DNA from 4 places in the Nocardioides marinquilinus genome. Region 3 is predicted to be linked to each of the others. Evidence: predicted binding sites of a transcription regulator. Region 3 holds the regulator's gene; each other region holds the start of a gene.
What was found. Region 3 encodes LexA, which represses DNA repair genes until DNA is damaged. Its sites were predicted from a motif close to TCGAACANNTGTTCGA; they were not measured.
Positions count from the first base shown of each region.

Region 1: ABEA04_RS20325 (alpha-ketoglutarate-dependent dioxygenase AlkB) is a predicted target of LexA. The motif match lies at 1,940-1,955, and genes of this name have one in related genera.
Region 2: ABEA04_RS14525 (HNH endonuclease signature motif containing protein) is a predicted target of LexA. The motif match lies at 2,500-2,515, and genes of this name have one in related genera.
Region 4: ABEA04_RS07490 (HNH endonuclease signature motif containing protein) is a predicted target of LexA. The motif match lies at 2,316-2,331, and genes of this name have one in related genera.

Region 1 covers NZ_BAABKG010000006.1:88,125-92,329, reverse strand. The annotation lists gene gndA (NADP-dependent phosphogluconate dehydrogenase) at 1-447, opposite strand, end outside; gene ABEA04_RS20330 (lipopolysaccharide assembly protein LapA domain-containing protein) at 431-844, opposite strand; gene ABEA04_RS20325 (alpha-ketoglutarate-dependent dioxygenase AlkB) at 1,281-1,919, opposite strand; gene ABEA04_RS20320 (glycoside hydrolase family 19 protein) at 2,079-3,053, opposite strand; gene ABEA04_RS20315 (ABC transporter ATP-binding protein) at 3,206-3,967, shown strand; gene ABEA04_RS20310 (ABC transporter permease) at 3,964-4,205, shown strand, end outside.
Region 2 covers NZ_BAABKG010000003.1:711,606-715,810, reverse strand. The annotation lists gene ABEA04_RS14530 (acyltransferase family protein) at 1-989, shown strand, start outside; gene ABEA04_RS14525 (HNH endonuclease signature motif containing protein) at 1,253-2,470, opposite strand; gene ABEA04_RS14520 (response regulator) at 2,886-3,575, opposite strand; gene ABEA04_RS14515 (sensor histidine kinase) at 3,572-4,205, opposite strand, start outside.
Region 3 covers NZ_BAABKG010000002.1:397,272-401,476, reverse strand. The annotation lists gene ABEA04_RS07920 (hypothetical protein) at 1-449, shown strand, start outside; gene ABEA04_RS07915 (LysM peptidoglycan-binding domain-containing protein) at 601-990, opposite strand; gene lexA (transcriptional repressor LexA) at 1,231-1,995, shown strand; gene ABEA04_RS07905 (alkaline phosphatase D family protein) at 2,113-3,837, shown strand; gene ABEA04_RS07900 (alkaline phosphatase family protein) at 3,837-4,205, shown strand, end outside.
Region 4 covers NZ_BAABKG010000002.1:289,798-294,002, reverse strand. The annotation lists gene idi (isopentenyl-diphosphate Delta-isomerase) at 1-367, shown strand, start outside; gene cysS (cysteine--tRNA ligase) at 399-1,841, shown strand; gene ABEA04_RS07490 (HNH endonuclease signature motif containing protein) at 2,361-3,584, shown strand; gene ABEA04_RS07485 (amidohydrolase family protein) at 4,001-4,205, opposite strand, start outside.

The DNA.
Region 1 (4,205 bases), on a different contig from region 3:
CCCCACCTCGCCGCCGGAGACGCCGGTGCCGACGAAGTGCAGGCCGTGCTCCTTCAGCCGCTCCTCGCGGCGCAGGGTGTCGGCGTAGTGGGCGTTGCCGCAGTCGACGACGATGTCGCCGTCCTCGAGCAGCGGCACGAGGTCGTCGATGACGGCGTCGGTGCCCGGACCGGCCTTGACCATGACCAGCACCACGCGGGGCTTCTCGATCGCGGCCACGAAGTCCTCGAGCGACTCGGCGCCGACGAAGTCGCCCTCGTCACCGTGCTCCTCGAGCATGGCCGTCATCCGCGAGGTGGTGCGGTTGTGGACGGCGATGGTGTGCCCGTGGCGGGCGATGTTGCGGGCCAAATTCGAGCCCATCACCGCCAGGCCCGTGAGGCCGATGGTGGCGCGAGCAGTGCTCTCGCCCTGGGTGTCGTCGATGCCGTCAGCGGCGTCGTTCACGCTTGATCCTCCTGCGTAGCTGCATGATGCGGAGCGACCCGACCAGGGCCGCGATGGCCATGCCGACCGCCGCGGCGATCAGCAGCAGAACAGCGACCGGTGCGTTGCCGTCCAGCCATAGGAACTCGACCGGGGCCGAGTCGGTGTTCTGCAGCACGAAGACGACGAGCAGCAGGATCAGCACCAGGGCGACCACGACCCCGGTCCAGGCGCCGCTGGTGCGCGAGGACCGCAGCGGGTTCTCGTCCTTGGTCGGCGCGGACGCCGGCTCGGGGTGCGGCTCGGGGTGCGGCTCGGTGGTGGCCGTGGACGGCGCCGGCTCGGCCGGCGGCACCGTCCCGGGGTTCTCGCTCAGCGGCTCGGGCTCGCCCGTGGCCGGTGGCGGCGGTTGGCTCATGTCCCGAACCTAGCCCTCGGCGCGGCGCCCGGCGTCCACCCGCTCGTGGGTGAGACCTGGGCGGTCGCTGGTCGGGCAACGAGCGCCAGCGAGCGTCGTCGGGACCACGGGGCGTCCACGGGAACGGCACCACACGGACCCTGGGCTCGTCGAAGGGCGTCGGTCACGGTCCCTGAGCCTGTCGAAGGGCGTCGGTCACGGTCCCTGAGCCTGTCGAAGGGCGTCGGTCACGGTCCCTGAGCCTGTCGAAGGGCGTCGGCCACGGTCCCTGAGCCTGTCGAAGGGCGTCGGCCACGGTCCCTGAGCTTGTCGAAGGGCCTTCGGTGGCGTTCGCGTGGTCGTTGCGTGGTCTCGACACGCGCGTCACGACCTCGTTCCTCGGTCGTGGCGCTTGCTCGACCTCTTCTGACTCGCGTCTTCGCAGGCTCGGACGCGGTCAGAAGACATTGAACGGGCGGAACTGGACGCTGACGCGGGGCCCGGCGGAGGCCACCTTCGGCACCGCGTGCTCCCAGGTGCGCTGGCACGAGCCGCCCATGACGACGAGGTCGCCGTGACCCATCGTGACCACGATCGACTCCCCGCCCTCGTCGCGCTCGCGCGGGCGCAGCGCGAGCTTGCGCGGGTCGCCGACCGAGACGATGGCGACCATCGTGTCGTGGGTCGAGCCGCGGCCGATGGTGTCGCCGTGCCAGGCCACGGAGTCGCGGCCGTCGCGGTAGTAGCAGCAGCCCGCCGTCCGGAACGGCTCGCCGAGCTCGGCGGCGTAGTGGGCCGTGAGTGCGTCGCGCGCCGCCTCGAGCGTCGGGTGGGGGAGCGTCTCGCCGATCATGTAGGTGTGCACCAGCCGGGGGACGTCGACCAGCCGGTCGTACATCTGGCGCCGCTCGGCGCGCCACGGCACCTCGCGCACCAGGGCCTCGAGCACCTCGTCGGCGTCGGGCAGCCACGAGCGGCCCACGTCGACCCACGCCCCGTGGCTGAGCTCGCGCCGCTCGATGCGACCGGTGTCGAGCCCCGTCGGGCCGTCGGCGCCGGCCGGGGCCGGCTCGAACAGCGTCGCCTGGAAGTCCACGCGCCGATCGTACGCCGCGTTCGAACACCTGAGCGAACGTGACGGGCGCGTCGACGGGCGGCGGGTCCACTGCGACTACCTCACCGACAGGCGCACTCGCCCGCCTCTACACGGGCGGGTCAGTGCATCCGACGGTGAGGTAGTCGCGCTTGGACGGCGTCAGCGGGTGCGGGCGACCCGCTTCAGCTCGCGCATCTCGTCGGCGAACTGCTCGCGCGACTGGTCGCGGGTGAAGCCGGTGCCGCCGCCGCGGGCCGGTCGCACGCAGTTGACCCCGGACGGCACCGAGCCGGTGAGGTAGGCGAGCGCGGCCTTGAAGTCGTCGCACCGCTCGACGTCCTCGTCGGGGTCGGTGGCGTAGCCGATGGCGTCGTCGACCGCGCCCATGTCGAGCGCGTCGGCCAGCGGGTTGATGTCGCGGGCCACGGTCCAGTACCAGCGCGCTATCGGGGCGCTGTGGTCGAGGGACGACGCCAGGCCGGGGTTGCCGAGCAGGTCGATGCCGAGGTAGTCGCCGGCGTCGGAGTAGTTGAAGTCGCCGGTGAGCTGGATGTAGCCGCGACCGGTGTAGGTGGCCCCGCCCGCCTGCACCGCGTTGTAGCGGAACGTCGACTCGTTGGCCAGCGTGGCCAGGAAGGCCGCCTGGCGCGGCGCGGTGGTGATGCCCGCGGCGACCATCTCGGCGTTCAGGCTCGGCAGGCCGGTCTCGACCGTCGCCTGGTCGGCCACCTTGCCCGGGAACATCGCGACGAGGTCGGCGTAGGTGATCGCGCCCACCGGCTCGGGGTCGGTGCCGCCGCACACCGGGACGCCGGGCAGCTGGCTCTCGGGGACGTCGACGTAGGCGACGGTGACGTAGCCGCCCTTGCTCGGCACGTGCGCCCACCACTCGCTGTCGGCGCCGTCGAGCACCACCCGCTCGCCCCGCTTCTGGCAGTCGACCCCGATGGTCTCGCCGGGGGCCAGCGTCGTCACGACGGCCGACGCCGTGGTGGCGTCGGCCCGCACCCGCACCCCCGAGCCGTAGGTCGGGAAGTCGGCGGCCTGCGCGGGAGCGGCGGGGACGATCGCCAGCACCGGCAGGGCCAGCCCGAGGGCGCAGAGCAGCATCCTGAGCAGTCGCGAGGTGGTCACCACCTCACCCTCACCCCCACGCCGCCCGGACGGCGTCCGGGCAAACCCTTGCGTCCGCCCGGGGCCGGCGCGTGCCACCCCGACGCACCACCGGGGGAGTACTCGGGGTGATCCCCGTGGCGCCGCCCCCGGTCGTCGGGGAGGCTGGGCGCATGAGCACCCCCGTCCCAGCGGCACGCGTCGTCGGGCTCACCAAGACCTACGGCGAGGGCGAGGCCACGGTCCGGGCCCTCGACGACGTCACCCTCGACCTCCACGCCGGGGAGTTCACCGCCGTCATGGGCCCGAGCGGCTCGGGCAAGTCGACGCTGATGCACGTGTGCGCGGCCCTCGACTCCGCCACCGACGGCGAGGTCTGGATCGGCGAGCGCGAGATCGGCTCGCTCGGCGACAAGCAGCTCACGATCCTGCGTCGTGAGGAGATCGGCTTCGTCTTCCAGTCCTTCAACCTGGTGCCGACGCTGACGGCCGAGGAGAACATCCTGCTGCCGCTCGCCATCGCCGGCCGCAAGCCGGACGCCGACTGGTTCGACTCCGTCGTGGCCACCGTCGGGCTGCGCGACCGGCTCGGCCACAAGCCCAACGAGCTCTCCGGCGGCCAGCAGCAGCGCGTCGCCGTCGCCCGCGCGCTGGTGAGCCGGCCGCGCGTCGTCTTCGCCGACGAGCCCACCGGCAACCTCGACTCGACCTCGGGCGCCGAGGTGCTCGGGCTGCTCCGCGCGGCCGTCGACGACCACGGCCAGACGGTCGTCATGGTCACCCACGACCCGGTCGCCGCGGCCTACACCGACCGTGTCGTCTTCCTCGCCGACGGCCGTGTCGTCGACGAGGTGCGCGACCCCGACCGCGAGCGCGTGCTCGAGATCATGGCCACGATGACCGCCGCGGCCGCCGCAGGGGCCGAGAAGCGGTGATCAAGGCCGCGCTGAAGAGCCTGCTCGGCCGCAAGCTGCGGCTGCTGACGAGCACGTTCGCCATCGTGCTCGGCGTCGCGTTCGTCGTCGGCACCCTGCTGTTCTCCGACACCCTCAACCGCAGCTTCACCGCCCTCTTCGACGCCACCGTCGGCGACGTCGTCGTCCAGCCCGCCGAGGGCGAGGACGTCCTCCCCGGCGGCAGCACTGAGCTCACCGTGCCCGGCGACCTCGTCGA
Region 2 (4,205 bases), on a different contig from region 3:
GGCAGGCCTGGGCCGACGTGGCGAAGGGCGCGTGCATCGTGCTCGTCGTGCTGTGGCACGTCACGCGCAAGGACTACCTGGCGCTGCCGTGGAGCCTCGACGTGCCGGTCACCGGCGCGTGGGGCTGGCTCTCGCAGGCGCTGCTGCCGGTGCGCATGCCGTTGTTCTTCGCCATCTCGGGCCTGTTCGCCGCCCGGCGCCTCGCCGAGCCGTGGGGCCGCCTCGGCGCGCGGCGGGTGGCGCCGCTGCTGTACCTGTTCGTGCTCTGGACGCTCGTGCACACGCTGGTGCTGCGGCTGACGCCCGGCTTCGACACCGCGGTCGCCGGCTCGCCCGGCGAGCTGCTGGTGCAGCTCACCGTGACCCCCGGCAACCTCTGGTACCTGCTGGCGCTGGCGGCCTACGTGGCGGTGGCGCGGGCGACCCGGCGGGCGCCGCACGTCGCGCTGGTCGCGGCGGCCGGCCTCGCGGTGGTGGCCGGCGCCGGGCTCGTCGCGACCCCGGGCAACCGCGAGGGACTGCTGGTCAACCTGGTGTGGTTCCTGCTCGGCACGCGGGTCGCCGCGCTGCCGCGGACCCTCACGCGACGGCGGGTGGGGGTGGCAGCCGTCGTCGCGTTCGGCCTGGCCACCGTGGCCTGGCAGGGCCTGGACGCCGACCGCTGGCTCGACGTCCGCCCCGGCCTGGGCCTGCTCGGCATCGCGGCCGGCGCCGGCGTGGCCGTGCTGGTCGCCCCGACCCGCGTCGGGACGCCGCTGGCCCGGCTGGGGCGGTTGACGCTGCCGGTGTACGTCGTCCACCTGCCGCTCGTGGCGCTGCTGCACCTGGCCTCCGAGCGCTGGCTGCCGACGTCGTCCGTCGTCGCAGCGCTGCTCTACCCGGCCGCCGCGACCGCGCTGGTGCTCGCGCTCAGCCTGGCGCTGCACCGGGTGCTCGTCCGCGCCGGCGGGTGGTGGCTCTTCACCGCCCCGTGGCTGGGTCGGGCGTGAGCGCTGCGGTGCTCTCGAGGCCGGCCGCGGCCGGCCTCGAGACCTCGCACGGTCAACGCGAACGTCCCCGTACGGACCCTGAGCTTGTCGAAGGGCACCCCGTGCGAACGTTCGCGTGGAGGGCCGGTGGTTTCGACGAGGCCGGCCACGGCCGAGCGTCGAGACCTCGCACGGTCAACGCGAACGCGCCCCGTACGGACCCTGAGCTTGTCGAAGGGCCCCAACGCGCGCCGGTAGCCCCGCCGGGGCGGGGTGTGGGGCGGTCAGGGTCGTCGTCGGCGGTCGACGAGGTGGGTGCGGCCGGTGGGGCTGGTCCATTCGTAGCGGCCGGGTTCGAGCATGCGGTAACGCCAGCGGCTGTGGGTCTTGGCGCGGTGGTGTCTGCGGCAGAGCGGGGCGAGGTTGGATGTCGAGGTCGGTCCACCGGACTCGTACGGGTGGATGTGGTCGAGGTCCACGCGGCGCCTGGTGCAGCGTGGGAAGACGCAGTGGCGGTCGCGGAGCAGGACGTGCTCGGCAACGGCGGGGCTCGGGCGGTAGGCGTCGGTGACTCGCTCGACATTGAGGTCGACGACGGGTCGCACGGTGACCTTCGTGCCGGCGGCTGCGCACCACTGCTTGATCTGCTCGATGAGCACGGGGGTCTGGGTGTTGTCGAGGACGCCGACGTCGGTGCCGTCGAGGTGGGCGTAGAGCGTCACGCCGCGACCGGCATTTGTGTCCAGGTCGAGCGCGAGCTGAGCTCGGGCCATCTCGCCGAGCGCCTGCGACCGGCGGACGTCGAGGGTCTCGGTCGAACCGAGGTCGGCGAGCCGCTGCGCGCCGGCGCGGACGGCGGCTTCGAGGTCGATCGCGTCGGCGACGTCCACCGTAGCGGCGATCTCGACGGTGCCGTTGACCGGGACGTCGAACCCGTTCAATCGGATGTCGACACCGCGGCGTTCGGCTGCTTCGACCCGGCGGCGTTCGGCTTCGGCGGGGTCGAACCGGGCGATGGCGGCGGCGGTGGTCCGCTCGATCTGGGCCAGTGAGAGGTCGTGGGCGAACGGGGCGAGGGCCTGGTCGACGAACGCGGCGCCGACCTTGCTGAGGACCACGGTGTGCTCGGCGACCCGGAATGCCCGCCACACCGGAACCTCGCCGGCGTCCACGCGGGTGAACAACCGGGGGAGGCGGTGGCGCAGCTCGAGGGCGTGGCCGAGGTGTTGGAGTCCGGAGTCGGTCGAGACGCCCATGACCGCAGCGAGGTCGAGGGCCGCCCACTCGAGCACAACGGGAGCGCCCGGGCCGGCGACCTCGAGCCCGGGCTCGGCGAGCGCGTCGGTGATGTAGTCGGCGTCGTCCACCTCGTTCTCGGCTGCCCAGGCGAGCACGGCGCGGAGCTTGGCGACGTCGATCCGGGCTTGCTCGACCACTACGGACTCGACCGCGTCGAGCAGCGGGTCGCTGCTCACGCGGGGGGTCTTGGTGGTGGTCGACATGCGCCGATTCTATCGCCGTCCACTGACAACCGCTGATGTGTTCGATGGCCTGTGGAGAACGTCGAGGTGCCCTTCGACAAGCTCAGGGTCCGTGTGGTCGGGCTGGCCTTGGTGGGCCGGTGGTTTCGACGACGCTCGCGCAGACGCTCGCTGCTCAACCACCGGTGCGGGCCCTTCGACAGGCTCAGGGTCTGTGGGGTCGGGCTGGCCTCGACGGGCCGGTGGTTTCGACGACGCTCGCTGGGGCTCGCTGCTCAACCACCGGCAGACCGGCCCTGCGACGGGCTGAGGGTCCGTGGGGTCGAGCTGGTCTCGGATGGCCGGTGGTCTCGAGGCTCGTCGCCAGGGCTCCTCGCACCTCGACCATCGTCACGGGCTGCTCGACCAAGGGACGGCGTCCGAGGCCGTCGACCCGTCAGGTGAGGCCGTGCTCGTGGGCGTAGACGACGATCTGGACGCGGTCGCGGAGGGTGAGCTTGCGGAGGATGGCGCCGACGTGGGTCTTGACCGTCGACTCGGAGAGGAAGACCGAGGCGGCGATCTCGGTGTTCGACAGGCCGCGGGCGACGGCGGCGAAGACCTCGCGCTCCTTCTCGGTCAGGCCGAGGTAGGCGGCGGGGGTGGGGGTGGGGGCGGTGAAGCTGCCGGCCATCAGCGTGGTGAGGTCGCCGGGCGCGAGCACGGCGTTGCCGGCGAAGACGGTGCGGATGGCGTCGCGCAGCTGCACCGGCGTGGTGTCCTTGAGCAGGAACCCGCTGGCGCCGTGGCGGATCGCCGTCGCCGCCCGGTCGTCGAGGTTGAACGTCGTCAGCACCACCACCCGCGTCGGGCGTCCGCCGGCCGCCTCGCGCCGCGCCACGCGGGCCGGCGCGAAGATCTGGCGGGTCGCCTCGACGCCGTCCAGCTCGGGCATGCGGATGTCCATGAGGACGACGTCGGGGGCCAGCTCGTCGACCAGCCGCACCGCCTCGGTGCCGTCGGCCGCGGCGCCGACGACGCTCATGCCCTCCTGGGCGTCGACGATGACGCGCACCCCCTCGCGGAAGAGGTCCTGGTCGTCGACCAGGAGCACGCGGATGTCGGTCTCGGCTGCCGGAGTGCTCATCGGGGGCCCAACGGTAGCCAGGCGGTGACGGTGAACGTCGCCTCCTCCTCGCGCCGGCGGACGTCGAGCCGTCCGCCGACCGCGTCGAGGCGCTGCCGCATCCCGTCGAGCCCGAGCCCGTTGCCGGCCTCGTCGAGGTGCGCGATCGCGTTGCGCACCTCGATGCGCAGCTCGTCGGCCAGGGCGTCGTCGGGCCAGTGCCGCTCGACGAAGACCGGCTCGTCGCGGCGTCCGTGCTTGACGGCGTTGGTGAGCATCTCCTGCAGCACCCGGTAGGCGGTCACCTCGAGGTCGGGCGGCAGCGGCCGCTCGGTGCCGAGCTCGCGCAGCACCACCTCGTGCCCGCCGGCCCGGACGCCGTCCACCAGCGTGTCGAGCGGCCGCGTCTCGGGCGTGGAGTCGGGGGAGGACAGCACCTGGCGCACGTCCTGCAGCGACGAGCGCGCCGAGGTGGCGATCGTCGCCAGGGTCTGCTTCAGGCGCGCGGGGTCGTCGTCCGGCAGGTACTGCCCCGACTCGGCCTGCGCCAGGATCACCGCCAGGGAGTGCCCGACGACGTCGTGGACGTCGCGCGCGAGCCGGGTCTGGTCGTCGCGAAGCCGCGCGATCTCGCGGGCCTGCGCGGTCTCG
Region 3 (4,205 bases):
GCACGTGCGGCTGGCGCGGGGAGTCCTCGGCCACCGGTGAGGCGCCGGCGCTGGCCGCGGCGGCCCGGGTGCGCGTCGACCACCTGCTCGACGCCCACCCCCGCCAGGCCCCCATCGGGTTCCTGCGGCCGCGGGCGGCGGCGCGCTATCGCCATCCCCGCTCGATCAGCGCACCCCACCAGCGGGGCAAGCGGGTGCAGCGCCACGTGGCCTGCGCCTGCGGGTGGACGGCGTCCGCGCGGGCCGGCAGCAACCGCGGCGCCGCGCGCGTGGCCCGGCGCCGCCACACCAACCACGTGACGCTGCAGACCGGCCGGACGCCGTTGCGCGACTACGCGGTGATGGTGGCCGTGGTGCTCGGCGCGGGTGCGGTGCTGGTGGCGATGTTCGCCGTGGCCATGCAGGCCAGCGGGGCCGAGCTCGGCGACCTCGCCTCGTTCCTGGAGTGAGCCGGGCCGGGGACGACCCGGGGACGAATGCGGGGCGGCGCCGTCTTCCCGCGGCGCCGCCCCGACTTCCCCGTGCCCGTCGTCCCCGGGGTCGAGGCGGGGACGACGGCGTGTGTGGCCCGGCCGGCAGGGAATCGCCGGCCGGGACGGCTCAGGAGGCCGGCACCTGCAGCCGCTGGCCGGCGGCGAGGCTCACCGAGTCGAGGTCGTTGAGCTCGACGAGGTGCTGCATGGTGTCGCGGACGTCGCCCTCGACCGCACCGTCGGCGACCAGCTCGGAGGCGAGGCCCCACAGGGTCTCGCCCGGCGCGACCACGACCGTCTCGGTGGCCTCGGGCTGCTCGGTGGCGACCGAGCCCGCGGCGAAGACCAGGCCGATGGCGGCCAGCGCCAGCAGGGTCGCGGCCACCACGGCGAGCCGGCCGCGCCGCGTGAGGCGGTAGACCGGAGCCGGCCGGGTGGGCCGGGTGGGCCGGGTGGAGCGGCTGGCCGGCACGGGGCGGGCGGTGGCGACCGGGCGGGTGGCGTAGGTGGTGCTCATCGGGACTCCTGGGGAAGGGGAAGGGCGTCGATGCGATGTCTAGCGGTGGCCACCGACAACGCCCGCGGACAGCGGGAGGCGGCGGCTTCGCTCACACGTTCGATCGAACACATGAGCGAGACTAGATCAGGTGTTCGAACGTCGCAACCCCTCGTCGTCCGGTCCCGCGGGCCACGACGGCGCGACACGCCGTTCGAACACGTGTTTGAACTCGGGGCGCTTCGGTGAGAACCTGACCGCATGCCGAAGTCCCCGTCCACCTCCTCCGGCCAGCCCGACCGGTCCGCCCCCTCCCGTCGCCGGCAGGTCGCCGAGCTGCCCGACGGCCCGGCCGACGCCACCGGCCTCACGCCGCGCCAGCAGCGGGTGCTGGGCACCATCAAGGACAGCATCGAGCAGCGCGGCTACCCGCCGAGCATGCGCGAGATCGGCGAGGCCGTCGGCCTCACCAGCACCTCCAGCGTCGCGCACCAGCTGCGGGTGCTGGAGTCCAAGGGCTTCCTCAAGCGCGACCACAACCGCCCCCGCGCCCTCGAGGTGTTCCTGCCCGAGGTGATGGCCGCACGCCGCACCCTCGGCCACGCCGACGAGACCGGCATCGACGAGACCGGCATCGGCGATGCCGTCCCGGCCCCCACGAACGTGCCGCTGCTCGGCCGCATCGCCGCCGGCGGGCCGATCCTGGCCGAGGAGCGCTACGACGACGTCTTCCCGCTGCCCAAGCAGCTGGTCGGCGAGGGCGAGCTGTTCCTGCTCGAGGTCTCCGGCGAGTCGATGGTCGACGCCGCGATCTGCCACGGCGACTACGTCGTCATCCGCAAGGAGCAGACCGCCCGCGACGGCGAGATCGTCGCGGCGCTGATCGACGGCGAGGCCACCGTCAAGACGCTGCAGCGCAAGGACGGGCACGTCTGGCTCATGCCGCACAACGCCGCCTTCGACCCGATCGACGGCACCGACGCCACCATCCTCGGCATCGTCACCGCGGTGCTGCGCAAGGTCTGAACCGCTCGAACGTGCGACCAGCACGGCCGACGCCCCGCGCCGACGTCCAGGTGAACACCGGACGACGGCTCGGGGCGTTCGCATGACCCGGGCGTGCTCCGGTCGTTGAATGCGGACGTGAGCCACCTCCCACCGCTCCCCCGCCTGCGCCGCCGGGCGGTGATCGCCGGTGGCGCCGCAGGCACCGTCGGCACCGTCGGCACCGTCGCCGCCAGCGGCGCCGTCGAGCCGCTCGACGCCGCCGCCCTCGAGCCGTCCCCCGAGGGACGCCGCCTGTTCCGCCACGGCGTCGCCTCCGGCGACCCGATGCCCACCCGCGTGGTGCTCTGGACGCGCGTCACCCCCACCGAGGCCAGCCGGCCCGGCTCGGGCCGCGGGCCGGTGGTCGAGGTGACGTGGGAGGTCGCCCGCGACGCCCGGTTCCGACGTGTCGTGCGCCGCGGCACCGTCACGACCGGTCCCGACCGCGACCACACCGTCAAGGTCGACGCCCGCGGGCTGCGTCCGGCGACGTCGTACCACTACCGCTTCACGCTGCGCGGCCACCACAGCCGCGTCGGCCGCACCCGCACCGCGCCCGGTGCCACCGCGACGCCGCGCCGCGTGCGCTTCGGCGTCGTCTCGTGCAGCAACTGGCAGGCCGGGTTCTTCGCCGCCTACCGCGGCCTGGCCCGCCGTGACGACCTGGACGCCGTGCTGCACCTCGGCGACTACCTCTACGAGTACGGCCCGGGCGGCTACGGCGAGGGGCCCGACGAGGTCGACGTCCGCCGCCACGACCCCGCGCACGAGATCGTGAGCCTGGCCGACTACCGGCGCCGGCACGCGCAGTACAAGACCGACCCCGACCTGCAGGACGCCCACGCCCGCCACCCCTGGATCGTCACCTGGGACGACCACGAGGTCGCCAACGACCAGTGGGCCGGCGGCGCGGAGAACCACCAGCCCGGCGAGGGCGGCTACCGCAGGCGCCGCGCCCACGCCCACCGCGCCTACGACGAGTGGATGCCGGTACGCCTCGACTCCACCGCGCGACTCGGCGACGGCACCCGGCTCTACCGGCGGCTGCGGTTCGGCCGCCTGGCCGAGATCAGCATGCTCGACCTGCGCACCTACCGCTCCGAGCAGGTCGAGACCGCCGCGCCGACGCCGGTGCCGGCCGCCGAGGCCGAGGTCAGCGACCCCGACCGCACCATCACCGGCACCGCGCAACGACGCTGGCTACAGCGCTCGCTGGCCCGGCGCGGCTCGCTGTGGAAGGTGGTCGGCAACCCGGTGATGGTCACGCCGGTGACCTTCGGCCAGCTGCCGCGCGAGATCACCGACGCCGTCAACGCCGCCACCGGCGTGGTGCCCGACGACGGCTTCCCCTACAACGTCGACCAATGGGACGGCTACACCGCCGACCGGCGCCGGGTGCTGCGCTTCATCGCCGACCACCAGGTGCAGAACGCGTTGTTCGTCACCGGCGACATCCACTCCGCGTGGGCGGCCGAGGTGCCCTTCGACGTCGGCGCCTACCCGCTGCGGGGCGCCGGCGCGGTCGAGTTCGTGTGCAGCTCGGTCACCTCGAACAACCTCAAGGACATCACCGGCTCTCCGCGCCGCACCACGAGCCTGGCGGTGGAGGCCGCCATCCTGGCCGAGAACCCGCACATCAAGTACCTCAACTTCGACGACCACGGGTTCTGCGTGCTCGACCTGACCGCGCGGCGGGCGCAGATGGACTGGTACGTCATCGGCGAGCGCTCCGACCGGCACACCCGCATCCGCCACGACCGCTCCTTCGCCACCCGCGTCGGCAGCAACCGGGTCGTCGAGGTCGACGGGCCGGTGCGCTGATGTGCGGCGAGACCCCCGGGGCGGGCCCGGGCGCGTTCGAGCGCGGCGCCGCCGACCTCGTCACCGGACGCCGCACCCTGCTGCAGGCGGGCGGCGCCGGCCTGGCGTTCTCCACCGCGGCGGCGCTGGCGCCCGCGCCGGCCTCCGCGGCCGCGCGCACCCGGCGCCGGGCCTACGTGCTCGTCGTCGACGGCTGCCTGCCCGGCGAGGTGGACGACGTCCACACACCGCACCTCGCGGCGCTGCGCGACGGCGGACTGCACCACCCGACGGCGCTGTCGATGCCGGTGATGGAGACCATCCCGAACCACGTGATGATGATGACCGGCGTGCGGCCCGACCGCTCGGGCGTGCCGGCCAACGCCGTC
Region 4 (4,205 bases), 110 kb from region 3:
GACCAACTCCTTCTGCGGCCACCCGCGGCCCGACGAGGCCGTCGAGGACGCCGTGCGCCGTCACGGCCGCCACGAGCTCGGCATCGAGGTGAGCGACCTCGCGCCGCTGCTGCCGGAGTTCCGCTACCGCGCCGTCGACGCCGCGGGCGTCGTCGAGAACGAGGTGTGCCCGGTCTTCTCCGCACGGCTGGCGCCCGGCTCCCCCGACCCCGCCCCCAACCCCGACGAGGTGGCCGAGCTGGCCTGGGTCGAGGTCGACGACCTGCTGCGCATGGTCGAGCGGACGCCGTGGGCGCTCAGCCCGTGGCTGGTCGGCCAGGTCGAGGGCCTGAGGAGGCTCGCGCGCGTCGTCCAGCCGGGCCCGTAGGGTTCGAGGCCCCACCCGCACGAGGAGCACCATGACCGACCCGGCCGCCGCCAGGCTGCGGAACGAGCTGACGCTCTACAACACCCTCGGCTACGCCGAGTCGCACTTCGAGCCGGCCGACGGCCGCACGGTGCTGATGTACGTGTGCGGGCCGACGGTGTACAGCTCGCCGCACATCGGCAACATGCGCACCTACCTGTTCAGCGACGTGCTGCGGCGGGTGCTGGCGCTGGCCGACTACGACCTGCGCGCGGTCATGAACATCACCGATGTCGGCCACCTCACCAGCGACGCCGACTCCGGTGACGACAAGATGGCGGCCGCGGCGGCGTCCGAGCGCATCACCGCCTGGGACGTCGCGGCGAAGTACACCGCCGCGTTCGACGACGACGTGCGCGCGCTCAACATCACGCCGATGACGGCGGTGCTCAAGGCCACCGACCACATCCCCCAGCAGATCGAGCTGATCCAGCGGCTGGAGGAGAAGGGGGTCGTCTACCGCACCGCCGACGGCATGTACTTCGACACCTCGCTGGTGCCCGCCTACGGCAAGCTCACGCCGAACGACGACCGCGAGAGCCTGCTGGCCGGCGTCCGCGTCGACCTGGGCGACAAGCGCAACCCCACCGACTTCGCGCTGTGGAAGTTCACGCCGCCCGACGCGCCGCAGCGCGACATGGAGTGGCCCTCCCCGTGGGGCACCGGCTTCCCCGGCTGGCACATCGAGTGCTCGGCGATGGCGATGGACACCCTCGGCGACACCCTCGACATCCACGTCGGCGGCATCGACCACATCGCCATCCACCACACCAACGAGATCGCCCAGAGCGAGACCGCGTCGGGCGCGCCGTTCTCGCGGTGGTGGATGCACGGGGCGTTCCTGACGCTCGAGGGCGAGCGGCGCATGGGCAAGTCGGAGGGCAACAAGATCACCCTCGAGACGCTGGTCGAGTGGGGCTTCGACCCGCTCGACTTCCGCTACCTCAACCTGCTCAGCCACTACCGCAGCCCGCTGACGTTCTCCCGCGAGATCCTGCAGTCGGCTGCGGTGGCGTTCGGTCGGCTGCGGCAGCGGGTGCAGGCGGTCGTCGCGGCCGCGGGTGCAGCGTCGCCGGCCGCGGGGTGGCAGGAGCACGCGCTCGTCGACCGCTTCGTCGACGCCCTCGCCGACGACCTCAACCTGCCGCGCGCGGTCACGGTGCTCGGCGACGTGCTGCGCGACGGCGACCTCGACGACGCCACCAAGGTCGCGATGGTCGGGCTGTTCGACCGCGTGCTCGGCCTCGACCTCCGCACCGCCCGCGACGACGCCGCCGCCCCGCCCGACGTCGTCGAGCTGGCCGAGCGCCGCCTCGCCCACCGGAAGGAGCGGGACTGGGCCGAGGCCGACCGCCTCCGCGACGAGATCGCCGCCCTCGGCTGGACGGTCGAGGACGACGCCGACGGCTTCCGCCTCACCCCCCTCCGCCCCTGACCTCCCGCCGGTAGTCGAGCAGCGAGCTCCAGCGACCGTCGCCGAGACCACCGGACCTCAGAACCCAGCCGGACCACACGGACCCTGAGCCTGTCGAAGGGCCCCCCCGGTGGTCGAGCAGCGAGCGTCTACGCGAGCGTCGTCGAAACCACCGGCCCACCACGGGAACGTTCGCATGGGGGCGCCCTTCGACAAGCTCAGGGTCCGTGCGCGTGCGTTCGCGTTGACGGTGCGGGGTCTCGACGACGGCCTCGCGCAGGCGCTCGGCCTGCTCGACCACCGGTGGTCCGTCTCCGGGCGGGGTCTCGAGGCTCGGCCGTGGCCGGCCTCGCACCTCGACCACCGTCAGCCCGACTCCGGTGGTTGAGCAGCGAGCCCCAGCGAGCGTCGTCGAAACCACCGGCCCACCAAAGCCAGCCCGACCCCACGGACCCTGAGCTTGTCGAAGGGCCCTCCGGAGCTCTCCACAGATCGTCGAACACCTCAGCGGTTGTCAGTGGTGGGCGGTAGAATTGGCGCATGCCGACCACCACCCAGACACCCCGCGTGAGCAGCGACCCGCTGCTCGACGCGGTCGAGTCCGTGGTGGCCGAGCAGGCCCGGATCGACGTCGCCAAGCTCCGCGCCGTGCTTGCCTGGGCAGCCGAGAACGAGGTGGACGACGCCGACTACATCGCCGACACCCTGGCCGAGCCTGGGCTCGAGGTAGCCGGCCCCGGCGCACCAGTCGTCCACGAGTGGGCCGCGCTCGACCTCGCGGCCGTCATGGGCGTCTCCACCGACTCCGGACTCCGATACCTCGGCCACGCCCTCGAGCTGCGCCACCGCCTGCCCCGCCTATACCGCCGGGTCCTAGATATGGAGGTTCCGGTGTGGCGGGCGTTCCGCGTCGCCGAGCACACCGTGATCCTTTGCAAGGTCGGCGCCGCGCTCGTCGACCAGGCCCTCGCGCCGTTCGCCCACGACCTGTCGCTCGCCCAGATCGAACGGACGACGGCCGCCGCCATCGCGCGGTTCGACCCCGAGGAAGCCGAACGTCGCCGGGTCGAAGCAGCCGAACGCCGGGGTGTCGACATCCGACTCAACGGGCTCGACGTCCCGATCAACGGCACCGTCGAGATCGCCGCCACCCTCGACGTCACCGACGCCATCGACCTCGAAGCCGCCGTCCAGGCAGGCGCCCGGCAGCTCGCCGACCTCGGATCGACCGAGACCCTCGACGTCCGCCGCTCCCAGGCGCTCGGCGAGATGGCCCGAGCCCAGCTCGCGCTCGGCCTCGACACCGAGCCCGGGTCGGGACGCGGCGTCACGCTCTACGCCCACCTCGACGCCACCGACGTCGGCGTCCTCGACAACACCCAGACCCCCGTGCTCATCGAGCAGATCAAGGAGTGGTGCGCGGCAGTCGGCACGAAGGTCACCGTCCGTCCGGTGATCGACCTGAACGTCGAGAAGTCCAGCGACGCCTACCGACCCAGCCCCGCCGTCGCCGACCACGTGATGCTCCGCGACCGCCATTGCGTCTTCCCACGCTGCACCAGACGACGGGTCGACCTCGACCACATCCACCCCTACGAGGCCGGCGGACCGACCTCGACGTCCAACCTCGCCCCGCTCTGCCGACGGCACCACCGCGCGAAGACCCACAGCAGGTGGCGCTACCGGATGCTCGAACCCGGCCTGTACGAGTGGACCAGCCCCACCGGCCGCACCTTCACCGTCGACCGACGCCGACGACCCTGACCGCCCCACACCCCGCCCCCCGCGGGGCTACCGGCATGCCCCGTGCGTCACGTTCGCGTTGACCCTGCGGGGTCTCGAGGCTCGGCCGTGGCCGGCCTCGCACCTCGACCACCGTCAAGGCCGACTCCGGCGGTTGAGCAGCGAGCTCTAGCGAGCGTCGTCGAAACCACCGGCCTCCACGAGAACGTTCGCGCGGGGCGCCCTTCGACAAGCTCAGGGTCCGTGCGGGCACGTACGCGTTGACCTTCCGGGGTCCTCGAGGCTCGGCCGTGGCCGGCCTCGCACCTCGACCACCGGAGATCCACGCGGACGTTCGCGCACGACGTCCCTTCGACAAGCTCAGGGTCCGTACGGTCGCGTATGCGTTGACTTCCCGGGGTCTCGACGACGACCTCGCGCTGACGCCGGGTCAGGGGCTAGAGGCGGTCGCCGAAGGTCTCGATCGCGTTCTGCGCCGTCATCCGCTCGCGCACGTTCGCGGGGAGGGAGGCGAGGGCGTGGCGGGGGTCGTCGAAGTCCCAGTGCGGGTAGTCCGAGCTGAACATCAGTGTCCGCTCGGCGTGCACGATCTCGAGCAGCGTGTGCAGGTGAGCGCGGCGGCGCGGTTCGGGCAGCGGCTGG